Regions from separate parts of the Burkholderia diffusa genome, predicted to be linked through region 2. Evidence: predicted binding sites of a transcription regulator. Region 2 holds the regulator's gene; the other holds the start of a gene.
The links. Region 2 encodes FliA, which starts transcription of late flagellar genes. Its sites were predicted from a motif close to CTAAAGTTTNNNNNNNNNNNGCCGNTA; they were not measured.

Region 1: the regulator FliA is predicted to act here: its motif matches at 3,637-3,663, upstream of flgM (flagellar biosynthesis anti-sigma factor FlgM).

What each region holds. Positions count from the first base shown of each region.
Region 1 covers NZ_CP013362.1:3,176,539-3,184,610, forward strand. Annotated here, with positions in the region: gene flgE (flagellar hook protein FlgE) at 1-343, opposite strand, end outside; gene flgD (flagellar hook assembly protein FlgD) at 372-1,118, opposite strand; gene flgC (flagellar basal body rod protein FlgC) at 1,186-1,611, opposite strand; gene flgB (flagellar basal body rod protein FlgB) at 1,648-2,136, opposite strand; gene flgA (flagellar basal body P-ring formation chaperone FlgA) at 2,342-3,574, shown strand; gene flgM (flagellar biosynthesis anti-sigma factor FlgM) at 3,693-4,025, shown strand; gene WI26_RS14650 (flagella synthesis protein FlgN) at 4,111-4,551, shown strand; gene WI26_RS14655 (M24 family metallopeptidase) at 4,665-6,515, opposite strand; gene WI26_RS14660 (helix-turn-helix domain-containing protein) at 6,961-7,767, shown strand; gene WI26_RS14665 (multifunctional CCA addition/repair protein) at 7,813-8,072, opposite strand, start outside.
Region 2 covers NZ_CP013362.1:216,425-224,496, forward strand. Annotated here, with positions in the region: gene flhB (flagellar biosynthesis protein FlhB) at 1-853, shown strand, start outside; gene flhA (flagellar biosynthesis protein FlhA) at 850-2,952, shown strand; gene flhF (flagellar biosynthesis protein FlhF) at 2,949-4,706, shown strand; gene WI26_RS00940 (MinD/ParA family ATP-binding protein) at 4,699-5,508, shown strand; gene WI26_RS00945 (RNA polymerase sigma factor FliA) at 5,531-6,265, shown strand; S-adenosyl-L-homocysteine riboswitch at 6,343-6,459, shown strand; gene ahcY (adenosylhomocysteinase) at 6,494-7,912, shown strand.

The DNA.
Region 1 (8,072 bases), 370 kb from region 2:
CGATGAAGCCGTTCTTGTCGCGCTGGAACGTGCCGTCGCGCGAGTACGTCGTCACGCCGTTGTTCGACATCTGGAAGAAGCCGTTGCCGTTGATCGCGACGTCGAGCGACGAGTTCGTCGTGTTGATCGTGCCCTGGCCGAACTGCTGCTGCACCGACGCGAGCGTCGTACCGATCCCGATCTGCGTGTTGACCGACGTCGCGACCGAGTTCGCGTACATGTCGGAGAACTGCGCGGTGCTCGACTTGAAGCCGACCGTGTTCGCGTTCGCGATGTTGTTGCCGATCACGTCGAGCGCGTTCGATGCGCCGGCGAGGCCGCTCAGACCCTGTTGATAACCCATTTCGGTCTCCGTTTTCGAGAAAGCTGGATCAGTTGGTGGTGGTCGTGCCGCCGGACGACGACGACGCGGTGTTCGGGAAGATCGACGCGACCTGGGTCAAGCCCACCGTCGTGCCGTTCGACAGCACGAGCCCCGCCGTGCCGTCGGCCTGCTTGATCACGCTCTGCACCGTCGCGGCCGCGAGCACGGTCGGCGCATACGTCTTGCCGTCGCTGCCCGTGTACTGCGCGCTCACGGTGTAGGTGCCGTCCGGCAGCGTGTTGCCGGCCGCGTCCGTCGGCGTCCAGTTGAACGGCACCGTGCCGGCCGACTGCTTGCCTGCGTTGATCGTGTTGACGACAGCGCCCGACTTGTCCTTCACGGTGATCGTCAGGTTCGACACGTCGCTCGTGAGCGACACGCCGAACGGCGACGCCGCGCCGCTCTTCACCCCGACGCTGTTGCCCGGCGCGAGCACGTTGGTGCCGATCAGCAGCGCGGCCTGCGTCTGCTGGCCGGCCGCGAGCTGCGTCGACAGCGACGTGAGCGACGTATTCAACTGCGCGATGCCGCTCACCGTGTTGATCTGCGCGAGCTGCGACGTCATCTGCGAGCTGTCGACCGGGCTCGTCGGATCCTGGTTCTGCAGCTGCGTGACGAGCAGCTTCAGGAACGTCGCCTGCAGGTCGCTCGCCGACGTGCCGGTGCTCGACACGTTGTTGGTGTTCATCGTGTCGGTCGGCAGGGTCGACACGTTGGTGCCGTTGCTGCCGATCGTCGTGCTGGAGGAAGTCATCCTGGGTGGCCTTGTGTCGGAACTGTCGGGTCTGGGTCTCGGTGTGGAAGTGCGATCGGCGCGCGGCTTACGTGCCGATCGTCAGCGTCTTGAGCATCAGCGTCTTCGCGGTGTTCAGCGTCTCGACGTTGGCCTGGTACGAGCGCGACGCCGAGATCATGTTCACCATCTCCTGCACCGGATCGACGTTCGGCATCTGCACGTAGCCGTTCGCGTCGGCGGCCGGGTTCGCCGGGTCGTAGGTCGACTTCATCGGCGACGGATCGTCGACGACCTTCGTCACGCGCACGCCGCCCACGCCCTGGCCGGATGCGGTGCGCGCGCCGCCGATCGGGTCGGTCGCGAACACGACCTGCTTGGCCTTGTACGGCTTGCCGTCAGGGCCGGTCGCGCTGTCGGCGTTCGCGAGGTTCGACGCGGTGACGTTCAGGCGCTGCGATTGCGCGGACAGCGCCGAACCGGCGACGCCGAAGATGTTCATCAACGAGGGCATGGAGGCTCCTTGTTCGGGTTCGGAAGCGGCGCGCGCTTACGAGTTCGTCGAGATCGCGGCGATCATCGCCTTGATCTGCTGGGTCATCACGGTCATCCCGGTTTCGTAGTGCAGCGCGTTGTTCGCGAACTGCACGCGCTCGACATCGAGATCGACCGTGTTGCCGTCGAGCGACGGCTGCAGCGGCATCCGGTACTGCGCGCGACCGTAGTCGTCGGCCGGGCCGCCCGTCGGAATCAGCTTCGCGGTGCCGGCCATGTGGCCGGGCGCCGTCGACACCATCGTCATCCCGCTCGTCACGCCGGCCGGTTGGGCCATCGGCAGCTGCGCGGCATTGCTCGGCGCGAGGCCGCCGCCCGTCTGCTTCAGCGAGCGCGCGAGGGTCGACGCGAAATCGACGTCGCGGGCCTGGTAGCCGGGCGTGTCGGCGTTCGCGATGTTCGACGACAGCAGTTCCTGCCGATAGGCGCGCACGTCGAGCGCCTGTCGGCCGAACGCGAATTCGGCATCGAGTTTGTCCAGCATGTGTGCGTCTCTCCGTATGAAGCGCTGCACGCCCGTTGCGCCGGGTGGCGACCCAAGGGGCTTTTTTCCATGACAGCGATGGTAGGCGTCGGGCGCAACCGGCAATCGGACGAATAACGCGGCAAAGCCCCCCTCTATTCATCGTTTGCGCGACGGCCCGCGTCCCTAGAATGCGAATCGGATCAACGGCTTCGAGGACACGGCGATGACAGGCGCACTTCGCGGAAACGACGGACGCGGCATGCGCATCGCGCAGGCGTTCGCGCTCGCCGCGGCGCTGTGGCTCGCGGTGCCGCTTGCGCACGCGGACGACGGGATGATCGTGATTCCCGGACGCGGCGAGACGGCCGAGACCGCGCTCGCGCATGCGAACGCGGCGAGCGGCGGGCAGTTCGGCGGGAATTCGGGCACGGCTTCTTCGGCTTCGGCTTCGGGCACGGGAATGGCGATGACAGGCGGCGCCCGGGACGCAAGCGGCGGCGCCGGCATCAATAGCGTGGCCTCGGCCGGCTATGCGACGCAGCCGGCCGGCTCGATGGTCGTGACGAGCGTCCCGCCGCCGGCGGCCGTGCCGGCACCCGCGCCGCGCCCCGTCTACGCCGCCGCGCGCACGAATGCCGGCGATGGCGCGCGGCGCGCCGCCGAGCCGGGTGCCGTGGCGACCGTCGTCGCCGGCGCGGCCGATGCCGCATCGAATCCCTCGCGACCGGCCATCGCCGCGCGCATGGCTGCGACCCGCGCCGCTTCAGCGGCGCCGGCGGCTGCCGCCAGCCCGGCCCAGGCCGCCACCGCGTCCCAGCCGGCGACACCGCCCGGCCAGCAGGACCCCGACACGATCCGGCGCACGGCCCTCGCGTTCCTGCAGCAGCAGGTCGCGGGCCTGCCGGGCAAGACCACCGCGACCGTCGCGGCCGCGTTTCCGCGCGGGCTCGCCGCGTGCACGACGCTCGAGCCGTTCCTGCCGACCGGCGCGCGCCTGTGGGGCCGCACGACGGTCGGCGTGCGCTGCGCCGGCGCGCGGCCGTGGACCGTCTATTTACAGGCGAAGGTCGCCGTGCAGGCCACCTATTACGTCGCCGCGCGGCAGATCGCACCCGGCGAGCCGCTCACGGCGGCCGACCTCGTTGCGCGCGACGGCGACCTGACGGTGCTGCCGCTGGCGGTCATCACCGATCCCGCGCAGGCGGTCGGCGCGACCGCAATGGCGCGGATCTCGGCCGGGCTGCCATTGCGCCAGGACATGCTGAAGAGCGCCGCGTCGGTGTCGGCCGGCCAGACGGTCCGGGTCGTCGCGGCCGGGCCGGGCTTCACGATCTCGGCCGAGGGCAGCGCGCTCGCGAATGCGGCGCCGGGCCAGTCGGTGCGGGTCAGGATGGCGGCAGGCCAGATCGTCACGGCGATCGTCAAGGACGCCGGCACCGTGGAAATTCCGCTTTAGGGACGGATCGAGGCGAAAGAGTGTAAAGAATTGTTTATTCGGAGAATGTCGGGCTCACGATGCTAAAGTTCGGGCCGACCCGGCCGTTATCTGGGTCATACCGTACAGGAAACCCATCGTGAAGATCGATTCCACTCCGAACCCGAGCCCACTCGCGTCGACCGGCAACGGCGCGACCCGCGCGCAATCCGGCGCGGCTTCGTCGTCGTCCGCGCAGGCGGCCGACGCTGGATCGACCGGCGGCGACACGACCGTGAACCTGTCGGGTCTGTCCGGCCAGCTGCGTTCGCTGTCGGCCTCCGGCAGCGCCGACATCGACACGGCCCTCGTCCAGTCGATCAAGGATGCACTGAACAACGGCACGTTGACGATCGACGTGAACAAGATCGCCGACGGCGTACTGAATACCGCCCGCGACCTGCTGCAACAGCAGCGCTCGCAGGGCAACTGAGCCGGCCCGGGGCCCGTCACGCCCTGACCGGTCCCCTGGTTTGCCGGCATGCGCACACGCGTGCCGACACGACGAGCATGACGCGATGAGAGAAGAGCTGCTGGCCACGGTCAACGACGAACACGCGACGGTCGAAGCGTTCGCGTCCCTGCTCGCCTACGAAGAAAAGGCGCTGACGACACCTGAGCCGCTCGAAATGCTGCCCGGCATCGTCGAAAGGAAAAGCGCGCTGATCGACCGGCTCGCGCAGCTCGAGCGCACGCGCGATACGCAACTGTCCGCGCTCGGCTTTCCGGCCGGCAAGAAAGGCATGGACCAGGCCGCCGAGCGCGATGCCCGCCTCGCCGGCCGCTGGCAGTTGCTGCTGCAGGCCGCCGAACGTGCGCGCCAGGCCAATGCGACCAACGGGATGCTGATCCGGATCCGGATGGACTACAACGAGCGCGCGCTCGCAGTGCTGCGCTCGGCGCCCGCGCCGGCCGGTGTCTATGGCCCCGACGGGCGTGTGTCGGCGCTGATGCGCTGAGACCCCGACCGCTCCGACTGCACCGATTCCACTGACGCCCCGTCACGCCGGCGCAGCAACTCACCGGCTGCGCATCGCGCAGCCCTGCCGAGGCCGAGCGCACCTTCCTCGTCTCAAAGCAGCGGACACGCGGTAACCTGCGTGCCGCGTTCCACGCAAAGCCGTTCGTAGTCGCGCAGGTACGCGCGCTCGTCGTCGTCCAGCATCTCGAGGTCGATCAGGTCCCAGTCGTAGCCGACCGTGACGAGGTTCTCGAACGTCACGGTGTCGGACGCGTCGTCGTCCGCGCGCACGATCACGATGTTCTCGATCCGCACGCCGCCCTTGCCCGGCACGTAGATGCCCGGCTCGACCGAAATCACCGCGTTCGGCACCAGCCCGTACTTCGCGCCCGGCGCGAAGCGCACGCCGCCTTCGTGCACGTGGATGCCGACGCCGTGCCCGGTGCCGTGGCCGAAATCGTAGCCATGATCGCGGCACACCTGGCGCACGGTCGCATCGACGTCGCCGCCCGTCGCCGTCTTCGGAAAGCGCGTGACGAGCCCCTTGATGCACGCCTTCAGCGCGACCGTGTAGATCTCGCGCTGCCACGGCCTGGCGACCGTGTCCGGCTGCGTGCGGCGCAGCACGACGCGCGTGCAGTCCGTCGCGAAACCGGCGTCGTAGTAGGCGCCGCTGTCGAGCAGCACGAGTTCGCCTTCGGTCAGCTCGACGTCGGCGCTCGCCGCCGTGTAGTGCGCGAACGCGCTGTTCGCGCCGTTCGCCGCGATCGACGGGAACGTCAGCGCGACCGCCGAGCGGGCGCCGTACGCGTCGTTGATCGTGCGGGCCAGGTCGTACTCGGTATGGCGCTGCCCCGGCTCGCCGGCCTTCGCCCAGCGCATCGTTTCGGCGATCGCCGCCGAACTGCGCGCGAATGCGTCGCGGAACCGGTCGAGCACCGCCGGCGTCTTGCCGGCCCGCAGCGCCTCCACCGGGTTGAAATCGGCGTGGCGCGCGTGCGGCCACACGCGGCGCACCGACTCCACGAGCGCGCAGTTGACCGATTCGAAGCCGTAGCACACGTGGTCGACCGCGAACCGCGCGAGGAAGCGCTCGAGTTCGGCGACATCGCGCCGGATCACCTGCAGCGCCGGATACGACGTCACTTCGACCGGGCACCGGTCGCAACCTTCCGGCAGAAACAGCACGACCTGCTCGCCGAGCGCGAACAGAAAGCCGAGGTGCGACGACGCATTCGGGATGTGATAACCGCGGCTGTTCAGCAGATACGCGAGATCGTCGGACGCGCACGTGAAGAACGCGGTCTTGCCGGGCGCCGCGCCGGTGTGCGCGGCGAGTCGCCGGTTCAGCGCATCGAGGTTGTGCGCGATGCTCGCGCCAGTCATCGCATCCGGCAGCTCGAAGATCGGCCGCTCGACCTCCCAGCCCGGCAGCGCGATCGCGCGGTCGATCTCGCGCTCGACGAGGCTCGTCCAGTCGAGCGACGCCGCCTGCGTGCGCTCGACCAGCCGGTCGCGCTGCGCCACGCTGATTCGCAGCGCGTCGTAGCCGACCCGCGCGAGCCGGCTCGCATGCGCGAGCAGCCAGTCGGCCAGCGCCTGCCAGATCGTCACGTTCATCCCGAGCTTCTCGATGTGCACGCGCGCCGGGTCGCATTGCTGTTCGGCCTGCAGGTGATAACGGCCATCGACGAACAGCACGAACGGCGGCACGCCGAGCGCCTGCGCGGTCGCCGCGCTCAGGAAGATCCCGCAGCCGGCCGAGCCGTCGAAGCCCGACAGCGCGTAGCGCGGGTTGTTGCGGCGCGGCAGGTATTCGGTGATGTACTCGTCCTGCGACGTGACCACGACCGCATCCAGCCGGGCGGCGTCGAGCAGTCGCGACAGGCCGGCCTGCGTGTCGGCGACGGACGCGTCGTACGAGGGAAGGCCGGAGAAGCTGTATTTCAGTCGATCGATCATCGGATACCCGTTATTGATTGTTGTCGGCGGCCGGCGGCGACACGCGCCGGCGCATGCGCGGCGCGACACACCGCCCGTGCGGGGCCCCGCGGCCCGACGAGCAGCCGCGCCGCAGGGCCGTTCCATGGACGGATTTTCGGGAAAATTTTTGTCTCACTTAACTTTGTTTGATGCGAGCGACAGAATCTAGAGCACGCTGAAATCGAGGTCAAGCCAAAATTTTCGTAGGGCTAAAATTGCCGGCACCGCGCGCGGCGGCGGCGCGGCCCCACGCGGCCCCGCCTGGCGCGGAGCGTCCGGGCGCCGGCGTGCGCGGTACGCGCGGTACAATGCGCCGGCATCGTCGTCCCGACGGCCGTGCTTCGTGCGATTCGCGCAACGCCGCATCTCGGCGACGGCACCGCCCCTCTGCCCGCCTTGCGGCTCGTTGCCACGAAAGAGATTCATGGATTCAGACATCATGCGTATCGGCCAGCGCATTCGCCGCCTGCGCCGGGAAGCGAAGAAGACGCTGCTGGAAGTCGCGACCGAAGCGAACCTGTCGGTCGGGTTCCTGTCGCAGGTCGAGCGCCACCTCACCGGCATCTCGCTCTCGTCGCTCGTCAACGTCGCGAAGGCGCTGAACGTGCCGCTCGGCACGCTGATCGACCAGCCGCGCCAGGCGCAGCCCGATTCGCACGCGGGCCGCCGCGAACCGTACGCGGTCGATGCCGCGTCGCAGTGGTACGAGCGGCTGTCCACCACCTTCGACGGCAGTCAGATCAACGCGCTCAAGGTCCGGATGATGGAGGGCTACCGTTCGGAATGGGTCGCGCACGGCGGCGACGAGTTCGTATACGTGCTCGCCGGGCGGCTTTGCTACACGATCGGCAGGAAGGATTACCCGCTGTCCGCCGGCGACTCGCTGCACTTCGACGCGAGGAAGCGCCACCGCGTCGCGAACGTCGGCGACGGGCCCGCCGAAATGATCGCGGTCGGCACGCTGCCGCTCTTCGACGACAACGATGCGGAGCTCGGATCCGCGGCGATGAAGATCAGGCTGCTCGCACGCGATGCGGGCGCGACGCCGGGCGAGCCGCGCGTGAGCCGTCGCGAACCCGCGGCGAAACCCGAGCGCGATGCGGATTCGAGCGCGGCCGCGCCCGCCGACACGCCGGCCAAGCCGGCGGCCGGGAAGCCGCGCACGGCCGCCGCCAAACGTCTGGCTACCGCCTCCCCGGCGCGCCGCGCCGCCGCCCGCGCGAAAAAATGACGGCCGGCGGCCGGGCGGCGCACCCCGCCACCCGGCGCTTGCGCACTATTCGCCGATCGCCAGCGCCTGCTTGACGGCCTCGATGCGCGCGCGATGCACGGCATCCTTGATCTGCATCGCATCGTTGGCGAGGCCGCGCGCGATCGCGCCCGCATCGACGCTGCGCGCCGCCACCAGCGCCACGCGCAGCCGCTCGGCCTGCGGATACGGCTGCGTGTCGAGCCCGAGCCGGCCGCGCGCATCCGATTCGCACGCCTGCAGCATCTCGGCGAAGCGCGCCGGCTTGCGCAGCGCGTCGCTGCGCT
Region 2 (8,072 bases):
CTCGCAGAAGACCTTCGAGCTCAAGTTCGACCGCCTGAACCCGATCGCGGGCCTCGGCCGGATGTTCTCGATCCAGGGGCCGATCCAGCTCGGGATGTCGCTCGCGAAGACGATCGTCGTCGGCGGGATCGGCGGGATCGCGATCTGGCGCAGCAAGGACGAGCTGCTCGGCCTCGCGACCCAGCCGCTCGGCTCGGCGCTTGCCGATGCGATGCACCTGGTCGCCGTGTGCTGCGGCACGACGGTCGCCGGGATGCTGGTGGTCGCCGCGCTCGACGTGCCTTACCAACTCTGGCAGTACAACAAGAAGTTGCGCATGACGAAGGAAGAAGTGAAGCGCGAGCATCGCGAGAACGAAGGCGATCCGCACGTGAAGGGCCGTATCCGCCAGCAGCAGCGCGCGATCGCGCGGCGCCGGATGATGGCCGCCGTGCCGAAGGCCGACGTGGTCGTCACGAACCCGACGCACTTCGCCGTCGCGCTGCAGTACACGGACGGCGAGATGCGCGCGCCGAAGGTCGTCGCGAAGGGCGTGAACCTCGTCGCCGCGCGCATTCGCGAACTTGCGGCCGAGCACAACGTACCGCTGCTCGAGGCGCCGCCGCTCGCGCGTGCGCTGTATCACAACGTCGAACTCGAACGCGAGATTCCGGGCTCGCTGTATTCGGCCGTCGCGGAAGTGCTCGCGTGGGTCTACCAGCTGCGGCGCTTCCGTTCGGAAGGCGGCGCCTTCCCGGCCGCACCGGTCGATCTCGACGTGCCGGCCGAACTCGACAAGGGGTCGTCGGTCGCCACCGACGACGAGCGTGAGGAAGCCGAAGACACGCTCGGCAAGCAAGGAAACGCAGCATGAGCACCCCGACCACCGGCCTGTTCGCCAAGCGCCAGAATCCGTTCGCCGGCACCAACCTGCGCGCGCTCGCGGGCCCGATCCTCATCTGCATGATCCTGGGGATGATGATCCTGCCGCTGCCGCCGCTGCTGCTGGATCTGCTGTTCACGTTCAACATCGCGCTGTCGGTGATGGTGCTGCTCGTCAGCATGTACACGATGAAGCCGCTCGACTTCGCGGCGTTCCCGAGCGTGCTGCTGTTCTCGACGCTCTTGCGCCTGTCGCTGAACGTCGCGTCGACGCGCGTCGTGCTGCTCGAAGGCCACACCGGCCCCGACGCGGCCGGCCAGGTGATCGAGGCGTTCGGCCACTTCCTCGTCGGCGGCAACTTCGCGGTCGGCATCGTCGTGTTCGTGATCCTGATGATCATCAACTTCATGGTGATCACGAAGGGCGCGGGGCGGATCGCGGAAGTGTCCGCGCGCTTCACGCTCGATGCGATGCCCGGCAAGCAGATGGCGATCGACGCCGACCTGAACGCGGGCCTCATCAACGAAGAGCAGGCCCGCAAGCGGCGCCTCGCCGTGTCGCAGGAAGCCGAGTTCTACGGGTCGATGGACGGCGCGTCGAAGTTCGTGCGCGGCGACGCGATCGCGGGCCTGATCATCATGGCGATCAACGTGATCGGCGGGCTGATTGTCGGGATGGTGCAGCACGACATGTCGTTCGCCGCGGCCGGCACCAACTACACGCTGCTGACGATCGGCGACGGCCTCGTCGCGCAGATCCCGTCGCTCGTGATCTCGACGGCCGCCGGCGTGATCGTGTCGCGCGTCGCGACCGACGAGGACATCGGCACGCAGATCACCGGCCAGCTGTTCACGAACCCGCGCGTGCTGACGATCACCGGCGCGATCATCGTGCTGATGGGCCTGATCCCGGGCATGCCGCACTTCGCGTTCCTCGCGCTCGGCGGCGGTGCGATCTGGCTGGCCCGCACGCAGACCCGCCGCGCGGCGGCCCGCGTGGCGGCCGGCGACGTGACCGAGATCGCACCGCCCGCCGCACTGCCGGGCGACAGCCACGAGGCGACCTGGGACGACGTGCAGCTGATCGATCCGCTCGGCCTCGAAGTCGGCTACCGGCTGATTCCGCTCGTCGACAAGAACAGCGACGGCGAGCTGCTCAAGCGCATCAAGAGCATCCGCAAGAAATTCGCTCAGGAGATCGGCTTCCTGCCGCCGGTGATCCACATCCGCGACAACCTCGAGCTGCGGCCGAACGCGTACCGGATTGCGCTGAAGGGCGTCGAGATCGGCGCGGGCGAAGTGTTCCCGGGCCAGTGGCTCGCGATCAACCCGGGCCAGGTGACGGCCGCGCTGCCGGGCGCCATGACGCAGGATCCTGCGTTCGGGCTGCCCGCCGTGTGGATCGACGTCGCGATGCGCGAGCAGGCGCAGGTGTACGGCTACACGGTCGTCGATGCGAGCACGGTCGTCGCGACGCATCTGAACCATCTGGTCGTCCAGCACGCGGCCGAACTGCTCGGCCGCCAGGAAGTGCAGGCGCTGGTCGAGCGCACCGGCAAGGACGCGCCGTCGCTCGTCGAGGATCTCGTGCCGAAGACGATCTCGCTGACGACGCTGCAGAAAGTGCTGCAGAACCTGCTCGAGGAAGGCGTGCCGATTCGCGACATGCGCACGATCCTCGAAGCCGTGTCCGAACACGCCGGCCGCGGCGACGCGTACGAGATCACCGCCGCGGTGCGGCTGTCGCTCGGTCGCGCGATCACGCAGCAGTGGTATCCGGGCTCGGGCGAGATGCAGGTGATGGGCCTCGATTCGAATCTCGAGCGCGTGCTGTCGCAGGCGCTCGCCACCGGCGCGAACCCGGGCCTCGAGCCCGGTCTCGCGCACAACCTTCTGACCGGCACGCAACAGGCGATGCTGCGTCAACAGAATCTCGGGCTGCCGCCGGTGCTGCTGGTGCAGCACGCGCTGCGCGCGATGCTCGCGCGTTTCCTGCGCCGCAGCCTGCCGCAACTGAAAGTGCTGTCGTATGCCGAAGTGCCGGACACGCGCACGATCAAAGTCGTTAACGTCATCGGGGGTTCCGCTTGAACATTCGCAAATTCACCGGCGCGACCAGCCGCGACGCGCTTCGCCTCGTGCGCGAGGCACTCGGGGCCGACGCCGTCGTGCTGTCGAACCGCACGCTCGATGACGGCAGCGTCGAAATCGTCGCACTCGCCGACTCGGATCTCGCCGCGGTCGCACCGCCGGCTGCCCGGACGCGCACCGTCGCGCCGCGCGCGCCGGAATCCGTGCCGGCAGCGGCCGTCCCGGGCATCGTGTCGCGCCCGGGTGCAGCGTTCGCGCGCCCGGCCGTCAATCCGTATGCGGCGGGCGAAGGCGGCCTGCCGGATGTGTTCTCGTCGGTGTTCGGCGCGAGCGCCGAAGCGACCGCGCCGGCAGCTCAACCGGCCGGTTTCGACGCCGACGCGCACGCAGCGGACGCGGCATCGCCGTCGTCGGCTGTGTCCGCCGCCGCAGCCGACGCAGCGGCGGCCGCGTCCGAACCCGCGCCGTGGCTCGTCGAGCACGCGAAGCGCCTCACCCAGCAGCGCGAAGCGCTGATGGCCCGCGCGCAGGCCGCCCCGGCCGCACCGCAATCGCCGGCCCGTGCGCAGCAGGACGCCGCACCGGCGACGCCGGCCGGCTGGGCGCGCGACATCGTGCGCGACGCCGAACGCCGGATGCCGTCCGCTGGCGCTGCCACGCTTCGCCAGGGCGAAGCGAGCGCGGCGAAGCCGGTCGAACGCGCGCGCCTGTCCGCGGAAGCGGCGGCCGCGGTGGCCGACGCGGTGAAGACGCGCATCGAGAGCATCGTCAACGACACCGTGATGCACGAGCTCGGCGCGATGCGCGGGATGATGGAAGAGCAGTTCGACAGCCTGATGTGGCACGACCGCCAGCGCCGCAGCCCGGTGCACGGCGCGCTGACCAAACATTTGTTCTCGGCCGGCTTCTCCGCGCAACTGGTGCGGATGCTGGTCGACAACCTGCCGTCCGGTGACGGCGCGCAAACCTTCGAGCAGGCCGCCGAATGGGCGCAGTCGGTGCTCGCGGCGAACCTGCCGGTGCTCGAGAGCGAAGACGCGCTGATGGAGCGCGGCGGCGTGTTCGCGCTGATGGGGCCCACGGGGGTCGGCAAGACGACGACCACCGCGAAGCTCGCCGCGCGCTGCGTGATGCGCTTCGGCGCGAGCAAGGTCGCACTCCTGACCACCGACAGCTACCGGATCGGCGGCCACGAGCAACTGCGCATCTTCGGCAAGATCCTCGGCGTGCCCGTGCACGCGGTGAAGGACGCGGGCGACCTCGAGCTCGCGCTGTCCGAGCTGCGCAACAAGCACATCGTGCTGATCGACACGATCGGCATGAGCCAGCGCGACCGCGCGCTGTCCGACCAGATCGCGATGCTGCACGGTGCGAACGCACCGGTCCAGCGCCTGTTGCTGCTCAACGCGACGAGCCACGGCGACACGCTCAACGAGGTCGTCCAGGCTTACCGCAGCGCGGCCGAATATCCCGATCTGGCCGGCTGCATCCTGACCAAGCTCGACGAGGCGACTCACCTCGGCGGCGTGCTCGACACGGTGATCCGCTACAAGCTGCCGGTCCATTACGTGTCGACCGGCCAGAAGGTGCCGGAGAACCTGTACGTCGCATCGACCCGGTTCCTGCTGAAGAGCGCGTTCTGTGTGCCGCGCGACGGCTCGCCCTTCGTGCCGCAGGACGAGGACATGCCGACGCTGCTTTCCGCTCTGACCGCACGTTCCACCGCCGAGCTGCACGAGGTGCGATTTGGATAAACCGATCATCGACCAGGCCGAAGGGCTGCGGCGCCTGCTGGCCGGGCGCGCGTCGCGCATCGTCGCGGTGACGGGCGGGCCGGCCGGGGTCGGCTGCACGACGACCGTCGTGAACGTCGCGGCCGCGCTGGCCGCGCTCGGCAAGGACGTGCTCGTCGTCGACGAGCGCGCCGACGTGCATTCGGCCGCGGCGACGCTCGCGGGCGCGTGGCTGCGCGACGGCGAACGCACGCGCGTCGCCGCCGGGTTCGGCCTGTGCGCGGCCCCGCGGGACGGTTACAGCGATTCGCAATTGAGCGACTTCATCGACGGCCAGGCGGACATCGTTCTGGTCGACGCGCAGCTCGGTGCCGACGGCACGTTCTCCCCGCTCGCGCGCGAGGCGCACGACGTGCTGATCGTCACGCGGGTCGCCGCGCAGGCGATCACCGAGGCGTACGCATGCATGAAGCGCCTGCATTTCGCGCACGCGGTCGCGCAGTTCCGCGTGCTGACCAATCACGTCGGCAGCCATGCCGACGCCAGGACCGCATTCGACAACCTCGCGGGCGTCGCGAGCCGCTACCTGACGGTGTCGATCGCCGACGCCGGCTGCGTGAGCGCCGATCCGCTCGTCGAGCATGCGCGCGACCTGATGCATACCGCGGTCGACGCGTTCCCGTCGTCGGCCGCCGCGCGCGATTACCGGCAGCTTGCCGCCGACCTGCTGTACTGGCCGATGCGCCCGCGCTCGGGCGCCGGCCGTGCCGTGCATGCGGGCGGCAAGCCGTCGTACGAGGCGGGTGCGGCACACGCCGCGTGAGCGCCACCGGAAGGAGAGAGCCATGATGTACAACGCTCAAGGAAAGATGACCCAGGCCGACGTGCTCGCGCAATACGCGCCGCTCGTGCGGCGCCTGGGGCTGCAGCTCGTCGCGAAGATGCCGGCGAGCGTCGATCTCGACGACCTGATCCAGGCCGGCATGATCGGCCTGATGGACGCGGCCGGCCGCTACAAGGAAGACCAGGGCGCCCAGTTCGAGACCTACGCGACGCAGCGCATTCGCGGCGCGATGCTCGACGAGCTGCGCAGCAACGACTGGCTGCCGCGCAGCCTGCGCAAGACGTCGCGCGAGGTCGAGTACGCGGTGCACCAGGTCGAGCAGCAGCTCGGCCGCTCCGCGAGCGAGACCGAGATCGCGCAGCACCTGAAGATGCCGCTCGACGAATACCAGGGGATGCTGCAGGACCTGCACGGCAGCCAGCTCATCTATTACGAGGATTTCGATCGCGCGGCCGACGACGAGCCGTTCCTCGACCGCTATCGCGTCGATCACGCCGATCCGTTGTCGTCGCTGCTCGACGAACACCTGCGCGAGGCGCTCGTCGAAGCGATCGAGCGCCTGCCCGAGCGCGAGAAGCTGCTGATGTCGCTGTACTACGAGCGCGGGCTGAACCTGCGCGAGATCGGCGCGGTGCTCGAGGTCAGCGAGTCGCGCGTGTGCCAGCTGCACAGCCAGGCCGTCGCGCGGCTGCGTGCGCGGCTGCGCGAACAGGCTTGGGTGGGGGCGGAGAACTGACCCTTTCATGACGCCCGCGCGCGCCGACGCCGCGCGCGGCGCGCATTTCCCGCGCCGATTTGCTACAATCCCTCCCGTTTTCCGAGGAGCGTTGCGACGGACCATCCTGCGTCCGCCAGGCTCGGAAAGCTTCACCAAGCAGCCGTGCGGCAACATTTGCGCCGGCCCCGCTTCCTGAACGGCGCTCACGTCACCAATTTCTAGAACTTTTTTAGAAAGGAGGGCGTGATGAACGCCATTATCGATTCCCAGGCTTCCAAGGATTACATCGTCGCCGACATGGCGCTTGCCGGCTGGGGCCGCAAGGAACTGAACATCGCCGAGACCGAAATGCCGGGCCTCGTGCAGATCCGCGACGAATACAAGGCGCAGCAGCCGCTGAAGGGCGCGCGCATCGCAGGTTCGCTGCACATGACGATCCAGACCGGCGTGCTGATCGAGACGCTGAAGGCGCTCGGCGCGGACGTTCGCTGGGCGTCGTGCAACATCTTCTCGACGCAGGACCACGCTGCCGCCGCGATCGTCGAAGCCGGTACGCCGGTGTTCGCGTTCAAGGGCGAGTCGCTCGACGAATACTGGGAGTTCTCGCACCGCATCTTCGAATGGCCGAACGGCGAATTCGCGAACATGATCCTGGACGACGGCGGCGACGCAACGCTGCTGCTGATTCTCGGCTCGAAGGCCGAGAAGGACCGTTCGGTGATCGCGAAGCCGACCAACGAGGAAGAAGTCGCGCTCTTCAAGTCGATCGCGAAGCACCTCGACGCCGATCCGACCTGGTACTCCACGCGTCTCGCGCACATCAAGGGCGTGACCGAGGAAACCACGACCGGCGTGCACCGCCTGTACCAGATGGAAAAGGACGGCCGCCTGCCGTTCCCTGCGTTCAACGTGAACGATTCGGTCACGAAGTCGAAGTTCGACAACCTGTACGGCTGCCGCGAGTCGCTCGTCGACGGCATCAAGCGCGCGACCGACGTGATGATCGCGGGCAAGGTCGCGGTCGTCGCGGGCTACGGCGACGTGGGCAAGGGCTGCGCGCAATCGCTGCGCGGCCTGGGCGCGACCGTGTGGGTCACCGAAATCGATCCGATCTGCGCGCTGCAGGCGGCGATGGAAGGCTACCGCGTCGTGACGATGGAATACGCGGCCGACAAGGCCGACATCTTCGTGACGGCGACCGGCAACTACCACGTGATCAACCACGATCACATGAAGGCGATGCGCCACAACGCGATCGTCTGCAACATCGGCCACTTCGACTCGGAAATCGACGTCGCGTCGACCCGCCAGTACCAGTGGGAAAACATCAAGCCGCAGGTCGACCACATCATCTTCCCCGACGGCAAGCGCGTGATCCTGCTGGCCGAAGGCCGCCTCGTGAACCTCGGCTGCGCGACCGGCCACCCGTCGTTCGTGATGTCGAACTCGTTCGCGAACCAGACGCTCGCGCAGATCGAACTCTTCACGCGCGGCGAACAGTACGAGAACAAGGTGTACGTGCTGCCGAAGCATCTCGATGAAAAGGTCGCGCGCCTGCACCTCGCGCGCATCGGCGCGAACCTGTCCGTGCTGTCGGACGAGCAGGCCGCGTACATCGGCGTGCAGAAGGACGGCCCGTTCAAGCCGAACCACTACCGCTACTGATGCACCGGCGCCGCCATGCCGCGTGCGCCCCGCAGCGGGCGTGCGCGGTGCGGCGGCGCGGTGCCGGATCGCCGGCCGTCGCGCGATGTCCGCCGCTGCGCGGAGCGCGTGCGACGGCCGGCGGCGGCCACTGACCGACCAGATCGACAACCGAACCGGA